DNA from 2 places in the Agromyces sp. NPDC056389 genome. Region 2 is predicted to be linked to the other one. Evidence: predicted binding sites of a transcription regulator. Region 2 holds the regulator's gene; the other holds the start of a gene.
The links. The regulator HspR, encoded in region 2, represses chaperone genes until heat shock. The targets are predictions, from matches to a motif close to AAGTTGAGTCNNNNNGACTCAACTT.
Positions count from the first base shown of each region.

Region 1: a site for HspR is predicted at 3,294-3,318, ahead of ACFCVM_RS18360 (ATP-dependent Clp protease ATP-binding subunit). Genes of this name have one in related genera too.

Region 1 is NZ_JBHJPN010000003.1:479,141-488,845, reverse strand. It holds gene ACFCVM_RS18365 (lysostaphin resistance A-like protein) at 1-555, opposite strand, end outside; gene ACFCVM_RS18360 (ATP-dependent Clp protease ATP-binding subunit) at 675-3,281, opposite strand; gene ACFCVM_RS18355 (DUF4062 domain-containing protein) at 3,559-4,767, opposite strand; gene ACFCVM_RS18350 (hypothetical protein) at 4,838-6,397, shown strand; gene ACFCVM_RS18345 (restriction endonuclease) at 6,505-7,281, opposite strand; gene ACFCVM_RS18340 (hypothetical protein) at 7,377-7,832, opposite strand; gene ACFCVM_RS18335 (SDR family oxidoreductase) at 8,105-9,004, shown strand; gene ACFCVM_RS18330 (hypothetical protein) at 9,044-9,685, opposite strand.
Region 2 is NZ_JBHJPN010000001.1:2,211,526-2,221,230, forward strand. It holds gene ACFCVM_RS10360 (cation-translocating P-type ATPase) at 1-1,888, shown strand, start outside; gene ACFCVM_RS10365 (hypothetical protein) at 1,956-2,684, shown strand; gene ACFCVM_RS10370 (heat shock protein transcriptional repressor HspR) at 2,709-3,125, opposite strand; gene ACFCVM_RS10375 (DnaJ C-terminal domain-containing protein) at 3,135-4,130, opposite strand; gene ACFCVM_RS10380 (nucleotide exchange factor GrpE) at 4,242-4,829, opposite strand; gene dnaK (molecular chaperone DnaK) at 4,832-6,706, opposite strand; gene ACFCVM_RS10390 (M1 family metallopeptidase) at 7,017-8,540, shown strand; gene ACFCVM_RS10395 (DUF3995 domain-containing protein) at 8,619-9,149, shown strand; gene ACFCVM_RS10400 (hypothetical protein) at 9,146-9,705, shown strand, end outside.

The DNA of each region.
Region 1 (9,705 bases), on a different contig from region 2:
GAACGCGGTGCCGCCGAGGAACGCGATGCCGATCTGCTGCAGCGTCGGCAGCAACTCCTGCCCGAAGAAGAGGTTGGTCGCGTGCATGAGCCCGAAGAGCGCGCTCGTCGAGAACCACACCCACACCTCGCGCACGGTACCGCGCAGGCTCGTGAGCAGGATGCCTCGGTTCACGAGCTCCTCGTTGAAGCCCACGAGCGCGCCGAGCAGCAGGAGCCCTGCGAGATACCCGCCGTCGATGCGCGACCAGTCGACCCCGGCGGTCAGCGAGATCACGATGGCGACGGCCATGAGCGCCGGCGCGATGATCGGCCAGGCGTGACAGCTGCGGCGCTCGTCGCGGAGCGCGGGCTTCCACCAGCCGAGCACGCTCGTCGCGACGACGAGCAGCACGGCTCCTGCGGCGAGGAACAGCACGGGCCCCCGGAAGAGCGTGTCTGCGCTGTCGCCGTATCGGTCGTAGGGCACTCCCGAGAGCAGCCCGACGGTGAAGATCACGACGACGTAGGCGATCCAGACGAGGATCCCGATCCACCAACGGGGTGCGACGCGCATGCGATTCCTTTCCTACGGAGGGTCGCCACGGCAGCGACAGCTCAGTATCCCAGCAGCACCGCCCGAGACGACGAACGCCCGGCCGTATGACGGCCGGGCATTCGTTGGGAGCAGACGGACTATGCCGCGAGCGGCAGCGTCACGGTCGCGCGGGGCACGGATGCCACGACGAACTCGCCGCCCGCGGCATCCACCTTCACGCCCTCGCCATCGCCGAGCTCGCCGCTCACGAACAGGTCGCTGATGCGGTCGTCGATCTCGCGCTGGATGACGCGGCGCAGGGGCCGGGCACCGTACTCGGGCTCGTAGCCGCGTTCAGCCAGCAGCGACACCGCGGCATCCGTCACCTCGAAGGCGACCTCGCGCGCGGCGAGCCGCGACGCGGTGGCGCCGAGCATGAGGCGCACGATCTGCGCGAGCTGCGGCTCGTCGAGCTTCTGGAACAGCACGATCTCGTCGATGCGGTTCAGGAACTCGGGGCGCATGGCCTCGCGCACCTTGCCCATGACGCGGTTGCGCACGTCATCGGAGGAGCTGAAGCCCGAGCCGTCCGTCGAGGCGACGAAGCCGAGTGCACCCGAACGCGACGCGAGGAACTCCGAACCGAGGTTCGAGGTCATCACGATCACCGTGTTGCGGAAGTCGACGGTGCGGCCCTGGCCGTCGGTCAGGCGTCCGTCGTCGAGCACCTGCAGCAGCAGGTTGAACACGTCGGGGTGCGCCTTCTCGATCTCGTCGAACAGCACGATCGAGTACGGGTTGCGCCGCACGCGCTCGGTGAGCTGCCCGGCCTCGTCGTACCCGACGTAGCCGGGAGGGGCGCCGACGAGCCGCGACACGGTGTGCCGCTCGCCGAACTCGCTCATGTCGAAGCGCACGATCGCCTGCTCGTCGTCGAAGAGCGACGACGCCAGCGCCCGCGCCAGCTCGGTCTTGCCGACACCCGTCGGCCCGAGGAACAGGAACGACCCGACCGGGCGCTTGGCGTCGCCCATGCCGGTGCGGCTGCGGCGCACGGCCTTGGCGACCGCGGTGACCGCGTCGTCCTGACCGATGACGCGCGCGTGCAGCTCGCCCTCAAGGTCGCCGAGGCGCTCTCGCTCGCTCTCGGTGAGGCGGTTCACCGGAATGCCGGTGGCCCGCGAGATCACCCCGGCGATCTCGGCCTCGTCGATCACGGTCGAGCGCTCGGCCGCGTCGGAGCCGAGCCCGGCGGATGCCGCGGCGCGCCCCTTCTCGGTGGCTGCCTCCAGCCGATCCTGCACCTTCGAGATCTCGTCGCGAATGCGCGAGGCCTCTTCGTAGTGCTCGGCGCCGACGGCGGCGTTCTTGTCGGCCTCGAGGTCGGCGAGTCGCGCGATGAGCGCGGAGACATCCGTCTTCATGCCGAGCTTGAGGCGCAGACGTGCACCTGCCTGATCGATGAGGTCGATGGCCTTGTCGGGCAGCACCCGGTCGGTGAGGTAGCGGGCGCTCAGCTCGACGGAGGCGCGGAGCGCGGCATCCGTGTACTGCACGCCGTGGTGCTCCTCGTAGGCGGGCTTCAGCCCGTGGAGGATGAGCACGGCGTCTTCGATGGAGGGCTCCCCCACGCGCACCGGCTGGAACCGGCGTTCGAGGGCGGGGTCCTTCTCGATCGTGCGGTACTCCTTGAGCGTCGTCGCGCCCACGAGGTGCAGCTCGCCGCGCGCGAGGCGCGGCTTCAAGATGTTGCCCGCGTCGGTGCCGCCGTCGCCCGAGCCGCCCGCCCCGACCACGGTGTGGATCTCATCGATGAAGATGATGAGCTCGCCCTTGTGCGCGGCGATCTCCTCCATGGTCTTGGTGAGGCGCTCCTCGAAGTCACCGCGGTAGCGGGTGCCCGCGAGCATGCCGGGCAGGTCGAGCGAGATGACGCGCTTGTCGAGCAGTGCCTCGGGCACCGACTCCTCGACGATCGCGCGGGCGAGGCCCTCGACGATCGCCGTCTTGCCGACGCCGGCCTCGCCGATCAGCACCGGGTTGTTCTTGGTGCGACGGCTGAGGATCTCGATGGTCTGCTCGATCTCGTCGGCACGGCCGATCACGGGGTCGAGCTCGCCGTTCGCGGCCAGCTCGGTGAGGTCGGTGCCGAACTTGTCGAGCATGGGGGTGTCGGATGCCCCGGCGCCCGGCATGCCCGAGGCATCCGTCTCGCCGTCGGCACCCGGCATGCCCGCTTCGACCGTCTCGCGCATGCCCTGCGTGAGGGCCTCGGCGGTGACGCCGGCGCGCGCGAGCACCTGGCCGGCAGGGGCGTCTTGCCCCAGCACGAGCGCGAAGAAGAGGTGCTCGGGGTCGATGTAGGTCGAGCCGGCCGAGCGCGCCACCTGGTAGCTGTGGAACAGCGCGCGGGAGGCGCTCGGGGTGATCGTGGCCGCGTTGATGTCGGCGGTCTCGCCGGCAGCGGGCAGGCGCGCCTCGGTCGCGGTGATGAGCCGCTCGGGGGCGACGCCGATGCGGGCGATCGCCTGCTTGACGCTCTCGTCTTCGACGATCACGCGCAGGATGTGCAGGGCGTCGAGCTCGGTCTGGCCGCGCTCTAGCGCGAAGCGTCCTGCTTGACGCAGGATGCCTTGAGTACGGGCGGTCAGGAACCGGCTGAGGTCGATCGACCGAGCCTGACGCGCCTGCTCACCCGCGAGGTAGCGGGCGAGAAACTCGTCGAACGAGCTCGCGCCGGCTTCGGGGTTGAAGTCTTCGGGCACCAATCCTCCTGGAACTTGAGTGGGGTACGCTCAAGTTCAACGCGGAGGGGGCGTGGGTATTCCCGCGGACCCTGAGGCATCCCGGCCGCAGGCCACTCCTTCACACTCAACGATCCGTTTCGCACACTCAACGATCCGTTTCGGTGGGTGGCCGAAAGCAAGTCATGAACCGTATCGTCGTGGTGCTCTGGATCGTCGCATGCCTCGGCCGTGGCTAACGCTCCCCTCTAGTCGAAGGTTGCGACGAGCCGACAAGGGCAACCTTGCAGCGGCACTCTCAATCTGAAGCGTGCCCTTCGGCCGAAAGGATGGATCGGACCAGTTCCGCCTTGACTCCTTTACCGTCCAACTCATGGTCGAGTGCCATCGCTCGGAGGCGAGGTACTGTCAGCCTCTCCAATTCCCCCTGGCGTCGTGCTCTGCGTTCGCCCGGTGCCGGTTGGCGGAGAGCGCGCAGGCGCATCACCTGGTCTTGTCCTGCGGGAGTCAGCATCCAGTAGCGGTTGTGGTCGCTCATCGTCCTCTTCTTCTTGCCGTGCGCAATTAGGTCAAGCGCGAACAATTGGACAAGCACATCGCCAACGGTCGCGTCCGACACCTCTCTCTCGGACCATTCGAGGATTGCGTCCGGCCATTTTTCCGTCTGCTCCCGTATCAAGCTTCTTCCGAGGTTTTGAAGTGATTCTCTGATTTCCCTCTCCGATGCCTCGTCCATTAGCGACGGCCCGACCATCTGAATGATCTCGTTCCAGGTCGTTTCGTACGCGATAGTCCAGACGTAGGTCTTCCTTAGATACGACTGCTTCGCTTGGTCGCGAACGTGCTTGCCCGTGATTCTTATGGCGAAATCGAAGGGGTCCTCGCCCGACGCGAGACCCTCGATCTTTGGCAAGGCCTCGGCCTCGCTCTTCTCGGCCGCTGCCTGTCGAAGTTCAGCTAACTCGGCTCGCAACTCCGCCATTCGCGCTTCCGTCTCAGGCGTCATCGCCATGTCACCGCGCACCCAACCAGGCCGGGGAAAGTCTCGCTGCAACTTGATCAGCCCGCGAGAGACAACTCCACCGAGTTCAGCGGGCGTCGTGTACTCCTTAACGATCTTCTGCTTGACCTTCTCGCGGAACGCGTCCAGCTTCGTCCGCGCCTCAGGATTCAGCTCCGTGCGGCCCGCAGGGATGTCATTTGGATGCCCGTGCACAAACCCCATTACGGGAACGCCTTGCTCGACGGCGTAGTCGTACTCCATCTCAGTAAATGACACACCTTCTGCGGTTGTGCTGCCATACCGACCGCCGACGATCACCAGGTAGTAGTCGCTCTGGTCAATCACTTGCTTGATGAGCGTCCACTGGTCGGTGTTGCCTGCTGCGAAAAGTTCCATACCCGCGGGTATCGCGTCCATCTCAAGCAAGGCTTCGATGACCTCGCGCCGCTCATCGATCAAGTCGATGAATGTGGAACTGATAAAGACCTGATACCGACGATCCATTGCGTCAGCATATTGGCGATACCGACAAGGACGGCGAAGCACAGTGCTGCTCAAGAGCTCCAAACTGGCAATGCAGATCGAAATCCGCCGCTGGCTCCACCACGTCGCCACCCCGACAGCGGACCAGATACTCGGTTTGGGGCGCCACTCCATGCCGCCCGCGATCTCGATAGCGTCGTTCAAGCTCGGCGCCTCGAAGGTTTCATTTCCTCATGAGCAAAGTCTTTCCGACGCCCTCGCTGGCGCCTCCGTCGCACCTCATTGCCCACCAGATCATCATCGACAACCGCCGAACCGAGAACGAATGCGACCGGGTTGGCCGAGGCGCCATCTTGAGGTCTGTTCCAACGCTGTCGGTCGGAAAGGTGGTGCACCAGCGCGACCCCGAATCCTGCGCACGAGCTTCAACGCCGACGACCTGCCCAAGATCGACCAACGCGAAGGAGCCCACCCACCGACGTTCTCTTCAGTTTGTCGTCCCCGATCGGTGTTGCTGCGCGCTCCGATGTCATGCCATGCCATTTGTGTCGGTACCCGATATGCTCCGCAGAGCGCACGAGGGCGTGTTCCAAAGGAGATGCAATTGGGTTTTTCTGAATGGCTGGCGATTGCGCTCTTCGTCGTCGGTATTCCTGTGACGTGGTTCCTCGCTCGCCGAAACCGTCAAAGGCCAGACCTCCGTTACGCGATCGACCAAGAAGAATTGATCGCCCCCGACGACTCGCTGCTTAATGGTGGCCTTCAGCTCAAGTTCCGTGGCGCTGAACTTACTCGCCTCACCCGAACATACGTAGCTGTCTGGAGCAAGCGTGGCGACACGATCCGACGCGACGACCTCACTGCTGCTGATCCGCTCCGCATCAGATTGGGCCCTGACGACTCCGTACTCTCTGCACGGATTGTCACCATGAGTCGCACCCAAATTCAGGCCAACACCTCCGTCACGAGTCCTGGTGTCGCCGAGATCAGCTTTGATTTCCTCGACCCGACGGACGGATTCGTCGTGGAGGTCCTTCACTTGACGAATGCCGAAGCAGAGCTTGGCGGCACACTCAAAGGTGCTGATATCCGCGAGATCAAGAACGTCGACCTTGCACCCCGGGCTCGCGAACGGGCAAAACTCGGATTCATCGCTCGTGTTCGAGACTACTATCGGGGGCCGCGTCTCGCAGTGCTCTTCATGGCAGCAATCACCTGCTTGGCCGTGGTCTTGATTTTGCTCAGCGAGTTCCTCCAGTGGGATCTCCGACCCATCCTAGGATTGCGGCCACGCCTGGAATCCACGCCGGTTGAAGAGCGTGTGCTATTTCGAACGGTGGTCATGGTCGCCACTGTTCCAGTCTTGCTCCTGCTGCTGTACTCCATCTTGACTCCGCTGAGACGACGCATTCCCCGAGAAATCCTGATCATCGACCAGCAAGCCACATTCGAATGGTCTCAAGGAGTGCCGCACGAGAAGTTCCCGGATGGTGCCATCAATGTCGGGCAGACGATCTTGCACGACCAATTCGGCCCAGGTGTCGTGGTCAGAATTGCCGGCGGTCCGAATGAGGTCATCGTTGTGGAGTTTGATGATTACGGGACGAAGCGACTCGCCGCAAACATCGCACCGATCGCTCCTGGCGCCTAGCGGCCGCCGAGACCACGCGGAGGTGCACCACCCGTGGCGGGTGCACATCGAGGGCACTGCGAACGTGATCGAGGCGGCTGTGCGGCGAGTTGGAGACCCCTAATCCCCTAGTCCTTGAGGAGTGAGGGCAGCCCATGCTGCACCCCACGCCGGCCTAGGTCGTTCTTGCCTGCGATCGTGCCCGCTATGGCGTCGTAGCAGAACAGCGCAATGCCGGATTGATCCGCGAATCCTATTGCGGAGGGTGGGTACACCCCGGAAGTGAAGAACAGGGGTTTGCGACGATCGACTGCGGCCACGCCGGCAAGTTCGCGCATCGAAGCGATCGAGATCGAGGCGCGGTAGTTCTTCACTTGCGCGATAAAGAGGTCCGAGACGACATCGATCCCGCCATCACCTGAGAACTGAGTGGTCATGGCGGCCGGGGCACCCAGATACCGCATCCATTGAGCAACAAGTTCTTCGGCGCCTCGATCTGACACCCCAAACGGCTGTGGCGCTGGCGCAGGATCTACCACGGGTTGAAGAGGGTCGGTGATCGCACCACGCGCGATGCCTTGTCGCCTGTCTCTCTCCCGTCGCGCAGCAAGGTGGGCATGTTGTAGGAGCCAGGTGGTGTAGCGAGCTCGTGCGAGCGGCAACGGCTCATTGCCGCCATCTGGATAGTCGACCGATAGAGCTGGTTTAGCGCGAGCGGCTACTGCTTCGATCAATTGGCTGTCATCGACCCAGTGCGTGCCAAACGAGTTGAGCGCGTCGATGCCGATCTGACGGTACTTGTTCACCTCAGCCATTTCTCGCGCTGTGGAGGGCGGCACCCTCTCCGCAACGTAGTTCATTACTTCGCGGTAGGCATATACAGCGCTGAACTGCGGCAGATCCACAGGGTCGACCATATTGCGTATCACAGCGAGAGGGAACGATTCCGTAACTTGAGCACGAGATCAGAACCGCGCGGAAGCGTTCGCGATTGAAGGACTCAGTCCAGGCGAGTCATCGCCAGATCCGGCAGTGAGAGTTGTGATCGCGCCGCGCGACTGAAACGGTCGATCGCCGTCACCAATCGTTGCGTCGGGTCGCCCTCAGCCGGCCGCGGGTCGGCTTCGCCGGTAGCGACTTTGACTACCGCGTAGGCCTCGCGTTGTACCCGCAGGGCGGCTTCACCCAGCATCGGATTCGCCAGAACGAGCAGCTTGCCACACTCAATGCGCAGTTCTTGATGCGCGGAATTCAGGGCTTCTGGGTCCGACGCTGCGTGCTCACCCGCAAGATGCCAGAGCCGCCGAGTGGCACCCAGAAACGAAACGCTCAGATCGAAGACATCCCTATCCCACCGGTGTTTGAACGAGCGGCGTTCAGTCATCACGTCGTTCAACGCGGAGAACAGGAACGCGACGAGCGCAGCGATGGCGGCGGTGAGCACAGTCTGGAGCACACCGCGATGTTATCGACGAGACGGCCGTTGGGCCGCAGCCCGAATCCACGACATCGACGCCTCCGAGCCGGCGGCGGGTGCCCGTCGACTTGTCCCGCGGCTCGGGCGTCGGCCCGCAAGTTGGGAACCCCGATCGCTCCCGCAGCGCGGTGGGTTCCCCGGACCCGGCCCGGCTCGAACGGGCTGCCACCCTCGCCGAACTGCGGGTTGGATGCGTCCTTACCGGGTAGACGCACCTTGGGCGGGCTCCCACGCATACTACGGTCTCAGTCATGACCCAGCACCCCCGCACCGCGATTACCGGCGGCACCGGATTCGTCGGACGCCACCTGGCCGAACGGCTCGGGCCCGAGGCATCCGTCGTCATCTCTCGCCGCACCGGCGTCGACACCAGTGATGTCGACGCGTTGACGCGAGCGTTCGAGGGGTGCGAGGTCGTCGCGCACTGCGCGGGCATCAACCGCGAGATCGGCGACCAGACCTACCAGCGCGTGCATATCGAGGGCACCGCGAACGTGATCGAAGCGGCCAAGCGCGCCGGGGTACGCAAGGTCGTCATGCTGAGCTTCCTACGGGCACGACCCGACTGCGGCTCGCCGTACCACGAGTCGAAATGGGCGGCCGAAGAGCTGATCCGCGCCTCGGGCCTCGACTCCACGATCCTCAAGGCCGGCATGATCTACGGCCGCGGCGACCACCTCATCGACCACCTCAGCCACACCGTGCAGACGCTGCCGGTGTTCGCGACCGTCGGCTTCCGCGAGAAGCCCATCCGGCCCATCCCGATCGACGACCTCACCGACATCCTCGTCGCCGCGATCGACGGACGGATGCCGCGTGCAACGGTCGCGGTCGTCGGCGCCGAGCAGCTCCTGCTGTCGAAGGCCGTGCGGCGCGTGGCATCCGTCGTCGGACACCGCGTGGTCGTGGTGCCGTGGCCGGTGTGGGCGCAGTTCGCGCTCGCGCAGGTGACCGAGTGGACCATGAAGGTGCCGCTCGTTGCGAAGGCCCAGGTGCGCATGCTCGCCGAGGGCGTGACGGATGCCTCGCCGCCCGCGGCATCCGTGCCCGACGACCTGCGGCCGCGGCGCATGTTCACGGCCGAGCAGATTCGGGAGAGTCTGCCCGAGGCGGGCGGGTTCGGGTGGAAGGACCTGCGCATCGGCCGGTGAACCTGTCGCCCAGCCTCGGCTGGTCGGAGACGCTGAGCGTTACGAGAGGCCGACGCTCGATCGGAGGACTTCTGCACGGAGCTCCTCTTCGAGCTGCGCTGCTATCGCCTCGACCTCGACCTTTGTCACCAAGCGAAGAGCGCCCCTCGGAGAGTTCGGCACGAAAAGCAGGGACAGGTCTCGACCCTCATGACGAACCGAGATATTGATCGCGGGGGTCCAGCGAACACCGACGAGAGACTCCCCGCCCTCGATCGCGGCGATCTGCTGAACCTGAACCGAGACACGAGGCGTCGCCGCACCCCCCGCGAAGAACAGCAGTTGGCCGTCTGCAATGACGACCGTGCCTAGGGCATTCGGCGAGACTCGTGAGCCCAGTATGCGAGCGGACTCGACGAGCGGCGCTGTCGCGGCGAACCCGAACTGTCGAGCGTTCGGATACCGCTCGGCGAGCCGAACACGTCGCGAGCGGGCGCTCAGGAAGAGCCAGCCGGAAACGGCCCCGACGGTCAGAGCAGTGAACACGAGAGCGATGACGACGCCATCGAGGGTCGCGGAGCCATTTCGCTGAGCGGAATCCGCCACACGCACGACCTGGATTGCGGCGAGCCCGCCCGCGATGACCACGACGATCACCACCGGCATCCACCGGCGAAGTCCGGTCGGTTTGCGTTCGGCCATAGTCATTCCTCTCGTATAGG
Region 2 (9,705 bases):
CACGGCCGTCGCGATCTCCGCGATCCCGACCGGCCTGCCGGTGTTCGTGCAGAGCCTGCTCGCCTGGGGAGCCTCGCGGCTCGCGAAGGAGCGTGCGATCGTCACGTCGCTGAACGACGTCGAGACGCTCGGCGCCACGAGCGCGATCTGCTCGGACAAGACCGGCACCCTCACGCTCAACAAGATGACGGTGCGCACCGCCTGGTTCGGCGGCAACACCTACCGGGTCGTCGGTGAGGGCTACTCGTTCGAGGGGAAGGTGCTCGGCACGTCCGACGAGCCGCTCGACGCGCCCACCCTCGGACTCGCGATCAGCCTGCCGAACGACGCGAAGGTGTCGCCGGAAGGCGACGTCGTGGGCGACCCGACCGAGGCCGCGCTCGTGGTGCTCGCCGCGCGACTCGGCATCGACGCCGATCAGGCCCGCAAGGACTACCCGCGCCTCGCCGAGGTGCCGTTCGATTCCGACTACAAGTTCATGGCCACCCTGCAGCGCATCCCGGTGCAGGGTGAGCGGCGGCTCGTGCTCATCGTGAAGGGCGCGCCCGACGTGGTGCTCGGGCGCTGCGTCACGATGCTGAGCGAGACGAGGGAGATCGTGCCCGTGGCATCCGACGCGGCGACGGCGGAACTCGAGCGCATGTCGGCCACCGGCCTTCGCACGCTCGCCTTCGCCGCCCGATTCCTCGACGACGCCGACGAGGGCAGGGTCGCGGCCGACCCGATGTCGTGGGTGTCCGATCTCGCACTCCTCGGCATCGTCGGCATCGTCGACCCGCTGCGAGCCGAGGCGAAGGCCGCCGTCGAGGTGGCGCACCGGGCCGGCATCGACGTGCGCATGATCACGGGCGACCACGCCGTCACGGCCGGCGCGATCGGCGCCGAGCTGGGTCTCGGCACCGGGGCCGTCAGCGGCGCCGACCTCAAGCAGATGAGCGACGAGGAACTCGCGCGTCGCCTCCCCGACCTGCACGTCTTCGGCAGGGTCACGCCCGACGACAAGCTGCGACTGGTCGGGCTCCTGCAGGCCGACGGCGCCATCGTCGCGATGACGGGCGACGCCGTGAACGATGCGGCGGCGATCAAGCAGGCGAACATCGGCGTCGCCATGGGCTCGGGATCCGAGGTGACGAAGCAGGCCGCGAAGCTCGTGCTCACCGACGACAACTTCGCGACGCTCGTGCACGCCGTCGAGCTCGGCCGCATCGTCTACTCGAAGATCACCGCGTACCTGCGCTTCCAGATGACGCAGCTGCTGAGCCTGATCATGCTCTTCCTCGCCGCGAGCGCGTTCTCGATCGCGGAGGGCGTCGCGCTGTTCCCGGCCCAGGTGCTGTTCATCAACTTCTTCGTGGCCCTGTTCGCGGTGATCGCGATCGCCGCCGACGCGAATCCGCCCGGCATCATGAACCACCCGCCGCGCGATCCGAAGGTCGGCGTCGTCAACCGGGTGTCGCTCGTGGAGTGGCTGGTCTACGGCGCGGTCATCTTCCTCATCGCGCTCGTGCCGCTCGTGTGGGGGCCCGACGTGCCGAGCCCGGTCGAGCCGACCGCGTCGATGACGATGGCGTACGTCGTGCTCGGGCTCTCCACCGTGCTGAGCGCCCTGCTCATGCGCCGCACGCCCGAGTCGGGCCTGCTCCCGCCCATCGCTGCGGTCGCGAAGATCCTGATCTGGCCGGTCGTGCTCATCGTCGTCTCGACCGAGCTGGGGCTGTTCCAGCGCATGCTCGGCACCGTGTCGCTCACGGGCTGGCAGTGGCTCGAGTGCATCGGGCTGACCCTGGTCCTCCTGGTCGTGGTCGAGGGCGACAAGTGGTTCCGGCGACGCCGGCTCGCGCGCCGTCAGGCTGCATCCCCTGTGGCCGCGGCGGCCGGCATCCGCTGAGGGTCGATCACCACCGATTTCTTCACTGGGTGCGGCTCTCGGCGGGGTTTGCTACCCTCGGTGCCGCATGCAGGACGCACGGACCGGGGGACGACGGGCGGCGCGACATGAGGTCGCGACGCCCGTGACGCGTCCCCGGCGGCCGGTGCCGTCGCGTGCACGTCAGCCGCGCCGATCGCTCGCAGCGGCCGCAGTGCTCTCGGTGCTCGGCCTGCTCGCCGGACTCGCCTTCGCGCCGCTGCCGCAGCCCGGCGGTCTCGCGTCGTTCGCGTCTGCGAGCGCTCCGCACCTCGGCGATGTGCAAGACCTCAAGGTCGCATCGGATGTCACGGCCCCGACTGTCTCGCACGAGTCCTATGTCGCGACCACCGGCGCCCAGACCCTCGTCGCCGGCGGCACGAACGTCGACTGGGCCAAGCTCGTGCTCGTCGAGGGCGCCTGGCCGGTGACCGAGGAGAACGTCACCTTCATGATGCGCTGGATGCGCCAGGAGAACGGCGCCGACAACTGGTGGAACCGCAACAACCCGTTGAACAACGGGCAGGGTTCGGGCGGCGGCTCGGGCCTCGGCAGCTATCCGACGCTCATCGAGGCCGCGTTCTACGCCGCCCAGAACCTGCAGTCGGGTCGATACCCTGAGGTCGACGCCGCACTCGCTCAGGGCGATTCGGCCGATGCCACCGCGCAGGCGATCTGGGCCTCGGCGTGGGCCTCGAGCCACTACGGCTACGGCACCCACTGGAGCTCACGACCCTACGAGGTCATCGAGGCTCCGGCCTCCGCCTGGGGTCGCTGAACCGAGCAGGCCCGCTGAGCCCGACTAGTCCCGCTCGAGCGGACGCCACACGACGACCGCGTTCTCGCGGCGCACCCGCGTGCCGGCCTTCAGGGAGATGACCTCGCCGGCCGAACCCGCTGCGAAGACGCGGCGGCCGGGGCGGTTCAGCATCTCGTCGGCGAGCGCGCCCTCGAGTTCGCGCACGCGAGCGCGCAGCGTCGCCACCTCGTCTTCGAGCCCGAGCACCCGGCGGATGCCCTCGAGGCTCACGCCCTCGCTCGAGAGCTGGGCGATCTCGCGCAACTGCACGACGTCGTGCATCGAGTAGCGGCGCGACTTGCCCGCGGTGCGGGTCGGTGAGACGAGCCCGAGCCGGTCGTACTGGCGGAGCGTCTGCGGGTGCATGCCCGCAAGCTCGGCGGCGACGGAGATGACGAAGAGCGGGCTCCTCTCGTTCATCTCCATCGCCTAGCCCTTCGCCTTCGCGAGCAGCTCGTCGCGGGGGTTCTCGTCGGGGAGCAGGGCGGCGAACTCCTCGAGCTTCGCCTCCGCGTCCTTCGAGAGGTGCGAGGGAACGGCGACCTGCACGACCGCGAGCAGGTCTCCGGTGCCCTTCGATGTCGTGACGCCGCGGCCCTTGACGCGCAGCACTCGACCGCTCGGCGTGCCGGGGGCGACCCGCAGCTTCACGGGATCGCCGCCGAGCGTCGGCACCTGGATGGTCGCGCCGAGCGCGGCCTCTGCGAACGTGACGGGCACGGTGACCCGGAGGTTCAGGCCGTCGCGCTCGAAGACGGGGTGCTTCCGCACGGTCACGGTCAGCACGATGTCGCCGGGCTCGCCGCCGTCGGGCGAGGGCATCCCCTTGCCGCGCAGGCGGATCTTCTGCCCGTCGGCGACGCCCGCCGGGATGCGCACCGTGATCGGCTTGCCCTCGGAGGTCTGCAGGGTGATCTGGTCGCCCTTGGTGGCGGTGACGAAGTCGAGCGTCGTCGACGCCGTGACATCACGGCCCTTGGTCGGGCCGCCGGCGCCGCGGTAGCCGCCCGTCGGCTGGCCGAAGCGACCGCCGCCGAAGAGCCCGCCGAGCAGGTCGTCGTAGTCGCCGCCCTGCTGGAACGTGTACGACTGGCTGCGGCCTCCGCCGCCCTGGCCGAACATGCCGCCGAAGACGTCTTCGAAGCCGCCGGCGCCGCCGGCACTGCCCGGCGCGGTGAATCGGGCGCCGGACCCCATGGCCCGCACGGCGTCGTACTCCTTGCGCTGCTCGGGGTCGGCGAGCACGGAGTGCGCCTCGCTGATCTCCTTGAACTTCGCCTCGGCGGCAGCGTCGCCGGGGTTGGAGTCGGGGTGGTACTTGCGCGCGAGCTTGCGGTACGTCTTCTTGAGCTCCGCGTCGCTCACGTCTTTGGAGACGCCGAGCACCTTGTAGAAGTCCTTGTCGAACCAATCCTGACTGGCCACCGGCACCTCCTCTCTCGTGTGTGTCTGAAGTCTGTCTTGAGTCTGTCGGAAAACCGTGTCGGCCGGCCGGCGACATCCGCGAACGGATGCCGCGGGCCGGCCGAGTCGGGTCTACTGCGGGGTCTTCACGACGACCTTCGCTGCGCGGAGCAGCGTGCCGCCGAGGGTGTACCCGGTCTCGACGACGTCGGCGATCGTGTCGATCTCGACGTCGTCCGAGGGCTGCTGGAAGATCGCCTCGTGACGCTGCGGGTCGAACGCCTCGCCGACCTCGCCGAACGCGGTGAGGCCGAGCTTCTCGACCGAGCCGCGCAGCTTCGCGGCGATGGTCGCGAACGGAGCGTCGCCCTCGAGGTCGCCGTGCTTCTCGGCACGGTCGAGGTCGTCGAGCACTGGCAGCAGCACGGCCACGGCCGCGCCGACGGCGCGCTCGCGCTCGAGCTCGCGATTCGCCTCGGTGCGCTTGCGGTAGTTGGCGTACTCCGCGGTGATGCGCTTGAGATCGGCCAGGTGCTCGTCGCTCGGCTCCTGCACCTCGGCGTTCGCCGCGTTCAGGATGTCGTCGACCGTGAGCACCTCGTCGTCGTCGACCTCGAGGTCGGCCCCCTCCGGGGTGACGGATGCCGCGGCATCCGTCACCTCGTCGGTGGCGCCGGCGTCGGGATCGGGGACCTCGGGAGTCTCCTTCTCGTCTGCCATGGCTACTTCTTCTCTTCCTCGTCGTCGATGACCTCGGCGTCGACGACGTCTTCGTCGGAGGACTGGTCGCCCTCGGCGCCCGACGCGTTCGCGTCTTCGCCGGCCGCGGTGCTCGCGTCGGCCTGCTGCGACTGGGCGTAGATCGCCTCGCCGAGCTTGCCCTGCGATGCGTTGAGCTTCTCGAAGGCCGACTTCACGGCCTCGTCATCGTCGCCGGCGAGCGCGGTCTTCAGCGCGTCGACATCGCCCTGCACCTCGGACTTGACGTCAGCGGGGAGCTTGTCGTCGTTGTCCTTGATGAGCTTCTCGATCGAGTAGACGAGCTGCTCGGCCTGGTTGCGGGTCTCGGCCGACTCGCGACGCGCCTTGTCTTCGGCGGCGTGCTCTTCGGCCTCGCGCACCATGCGCTCGATGTCGTCCTTCGGGAGGCTCGAGCCGCCCGAGATCGTCATGCGCTGCTCCTTGCCCGTGCCCTTGTCCTTCGCGGACACGTGCACGATGCCGTTGGCGTCGATGTCGAACGTGACCTCGATCTGCGGGATGCCCCGCGGCGCCGGCGCGATGCCGGTGAGCTCGAAGGTGCCGAGCGGCTTGTTGTCGCGCGTGAACTCGCGCTCGCCCTGGAAGACCTGGATCGCGACCGACGGCTGGTTGTCGTCGGCGGTCGTGAAGGTCTCGCTGCGCTTCGTGGGGATGGCCGTGTTGCGCTCGATGAGCTTCGTCATGATGCCGCCCTTGGTCTCGATGCCGAGGCTGAGGGGGGTGACGTCGATGAGCAGAACGTCCTTGCGCTCGCCCTTCAGGACGCCCGCCTGGAGGGCGGCGCCGACGGCGACGACCTCATCGGGGTTGACGCCCTTGTTGGGCTCCTGGCCGGTCTCCTTCTTCACGAGCTCGCTGACCGCGGGCATGCGCGTCGATCCACCGACGAGCACGACGTGCGCGATGTCGGAGAGCTTGACGCCCGCCTCGCGGATGACGTCTTCGAACGGCTTCTTGGTGCGGTCGAGCAGGTCGCTCGTCATGTTCTCGAACTCGGCGCGCGTGAGCGTCTCGTCGAGGTTCGCGGGGCCGTTCTCGGTGAGCGAGAGGTAGGGCAGCTGGATGGACGCCTTCAGGTTCGAGGAGAGTTCCTTCTTGGCCTGCTCGGCGGCCTCCTTCAGGCGCTGCTTCGCGATCTTGTCGTTCGAGACGTCGACGCCCGTCGACTCCTTGAACTTCTTGATGAGCCAGTCGACGATGCGCTGGTCCCAGTCGTCGCCGCCGAGGCGGTTGTCGCCCGCGGTGGCGCGCACCTGGATGGTCGAGAAGTCGTCGTCCTTGCCCACCTCGAGGAGGGACACGTCGAACGTGCCGCCACCGAGGTCGAAGACCAGGATGAGCTCGTCTTCCTTGCCCTTGTCGAGGCCGTACGCGAGCGCGGCCGCGGTGGGCTCGTTGATGATGCGCAGCACGTTGAGGCCCGCGATCTCGCCGGCCTCCTTGGTGGCCTGGCGCTCGGCGTCGTTGAAGTACGCGGGGACCGTGATGACGGCGTCGGTGACGGTGTCGCCGAGGTACTGCTCAGCGTCTCGCTTCAGCTTCTGCAGGATGCGCGCCGAGATCTCCTGCGGCGTGTACTGCTTGCCGTCGATCTCGTCGGTCTTCCAATCGGTGCCCATGTGGCGCTTGACCGACGCGATGGTGCGGTCGACGTTGGTGACGGCCTGGCGCTTCGCGGTCTCGCCGACGAGCACCTCGCCGTCTTTCGTGAATGCGACGACCGACGGAGTGGTGCGCAGACCCTCCGCGTTCGCGATGACCGTGGGCTCGCCGCCCTCGAGGACCGCGACGACCGAGTTGGTGGTGCCGAGGTCGATTCCTACTGCACGTGACATGTGTGTTCTCCTTCTCTCCGCCAGCGGTCCGGGCCGCACGCGAGTGCCGCACGGCCTGTGGATCAGCTGGCCGGATACCGGTTCGACCCTTCCTGGCCCGCAACCGAAGTACCTGAGGCAAGACTTGAGCCTTGCCGACTCAAGCTTCTCAGCGCCCCGTGAACGTGTCAAGTCGAGGCGGTGAAACTTGAGTGTACTTGACTCAACTCACAGCAGGCGTCCAGTATTCCGCGCCGGGGGCTACCGGCCTCGTCCGCGCATCCCTAGAGTTTCGCGCAAGCGCCACGTGGAGACGATGAGGGGAACGATCGTGAACGGGAGACGGATGAAGCTGGTCGGCGGCCTGACGGTCGCGCTCGCGGTGATCGGAGGGCTCGGGGCGACCGGAGCGGTCGCAGCGCCAGGAGCAGCGGGTGGGCCGCGCTACACGGCGGGCGCACCCGGGGCCGGTGATGCGTACTTCCCGAACGCCGGCAACGGCGGCTACGACGTGCAGCACTACGACCTCGGCGTCACGTACTCGCCGCCCGCGGCCGCGCCCGCACCCCTCGAGGGGCAGTTCGAGGGCACCGCAACGATCGACCTCGTCGCCACGCAGGACCTCGACCGGTTCAACCTCGACCTCCGCGGCATGACGGTCAGCTCGCTGACGGTGAACGGCAAGACCGCGAAGCTCGTCGCCCCTCCGGCCACCGGAGCAGTGGTCGAGGGAGCCGCCTACTGGCAGGTCCAGAACGACGCAGAACGCGTCTGGGAGCTCACGGTGCAGCCCCGCCCGAAACTCAAGGCGGGCCAGAGCGCACGGGTGGTCGTCGAATACGGGGGGCCGACCACGCGGCCGCTCGACATCGAGGAGGCGCTCTACGGCTGGGTGACCACGCGCGATGGCGCCATGGTCGTGAGCGAGCCCGAAGGCTCGATGACGTGGTACCCCGTGAGCGACCACCAGACCGACAAGGCGAGCTACAGCTTCGCGATCACCGTGCCGGAGGGCAAGGTCGCCGTGGCGAACGGCACGCAGCCCCGACCCGAGGAGACGGCCGGCGGATGGACGACGTGGTTCTGGGACGCCCCCGACCAGCAGGCGAGCTACCTCACGACCGCGTCGGTCGGCGACTTCGAACTTCGCACCTCCGTCTCGTCGAGCGGTGTGCCGATCATCGATGCCGTCGACACGAAGCTGTCCCCCACCCGGCTCGCGACCACGAACGCGAGCCTCGGTCGACAGGTCGCGATGATCGACTTCTTCGAGAGTCGATTCGGCCCGTATCCGTTCACCTCGTTCGGAGCGATCGTCGACAACGACTCGGTCGGATACGCCCTCGAGACGCAGACCCGCCCGGTCTACTCGAGCCAGGCGAGCCAGGGCACGGTCGCGCACGAGCTCGCGCACCAGTGGTTCGGCGACGCCGTGAGCCCCGAACGCTGGCAGGACATCTGGCTCAATGAAGGCTGGGCGACGTACGCGACGCGGATGTGGACCGAGCACACGGGCGGCACCACCGCGCAGCAGGCCTACGACAACTGGTACAACCAGGCCCGTCCGGCCTCGTACTGGCAACTCCAGATCGGCGATCCCGGCCCACTGGGCCTCTTCGCCGGCCAGATCTACGACCGCGGCGCCGGCACGCTGCACGCGCTCCGCGTCGAGCTCGGCGACGAGGCGTTCTTCGCCGGCACCCGACTCTGGCTCGAGCGCTACGACGACTCGGCCGCGACGGCCGACGAGTTCCAGGCCGTCTTCGAGGAGGCCTCGGGAGCGGACCTCGACGCCTTCTTCCAGATCTGGCTGTACGACCAGGTGAAGCCGCCGGCCACCTGGACGACGCCGTAGCGACGACGCCGTCGGGCAGCCGCCTCGAACAGCGGGGCCCACCGCGCGCCGGAGCAGCAGGCGATTATGGTGGGACTCGTGCGAGGTGCTTCCGGGGTGCGGCTGGCGTCGAGGGCGGTCGCGGCCGTCGGACTCGTGGGCGTCGGCCTGCTGCACGCCGCCTGGGCGAGCGGTTCGAGCTGGCCCGCGAAGAGCCGCGCCGAGCTGGCGGACGCGACGGTCGGATCGACCTCCGCCCCACCGGCGCCCGTCGCGACCGCGACGGTCGCAGCGATGGCGACGGCGGCCGGCCTCATCGTCGGCGGAGCGCTCCGGGATCGTCCGATCGCCGTGCTCGCCCGGCGCACTGCGGGGCTGGCACTCCTGACGCGAGCGGCAGTCGGTGGCGTCGTGGCAGGTCGGGCACTCGGCCTGCCCGACCCGAGCGATCGGTTCCGCAGGCTCGACGCACGCTGCTACCGCCCGCTGTGCCTCGTTCTCGGTATCGGAGCGCTGGTCGGCGCGCCCGCCGACCGCACCCGTCCTGCTGGCAAAGGGCCGACCTGGCCCCCGATCAGGCCCGACCGGGATGGACTCGTGCCGGTTCGCCCACGTATGCTCCGGGCATGACCCGAGCCCCTATGACTGGCGCGATCCTCACGTCAGCCATCTCGATCCTGCTCCTGACCGGGTGCGCGAGCGCGGGAGGCGCGACGACCTCCGAGACGACGCCCGTTGCGTCTCCCGAGATGGTCGAGCCGAAGCCCTCTCCCACGACAGAACCTGCCGATGAACCCGACCCGGTACTGGATTGCGCGAACATCCTGACGGCGGAGACGTACCCGGCCCTCGACGAACGGGGCTTCGAAGCTCGTCCCGACGCGGAGAGCTATCCACCACCCGCCGGTGCCGACCTCGTCGCCGAAGGCGCACTCGAGTGCCTCTGGACAGCGGGCGACGAACGGGTCTGGATCGCTCGCCTCGCAGAATCGGACGAGCTGTGGAACGCCCGCGTCGCAGGGCTCGCGCCTTCAGGATGGACCGCCGTCGATCGCCCGTTGCCCGAGGCGCTGGTTCGGTATCCGGAGTTCGATGAGGACCTCCAGCCGGCGATCGCGCACGTCGATGGTGTCACGTACTTCGCCGAGCCCGGCAAGACGCTGCGATCGATCGCCGCGATCGCCGG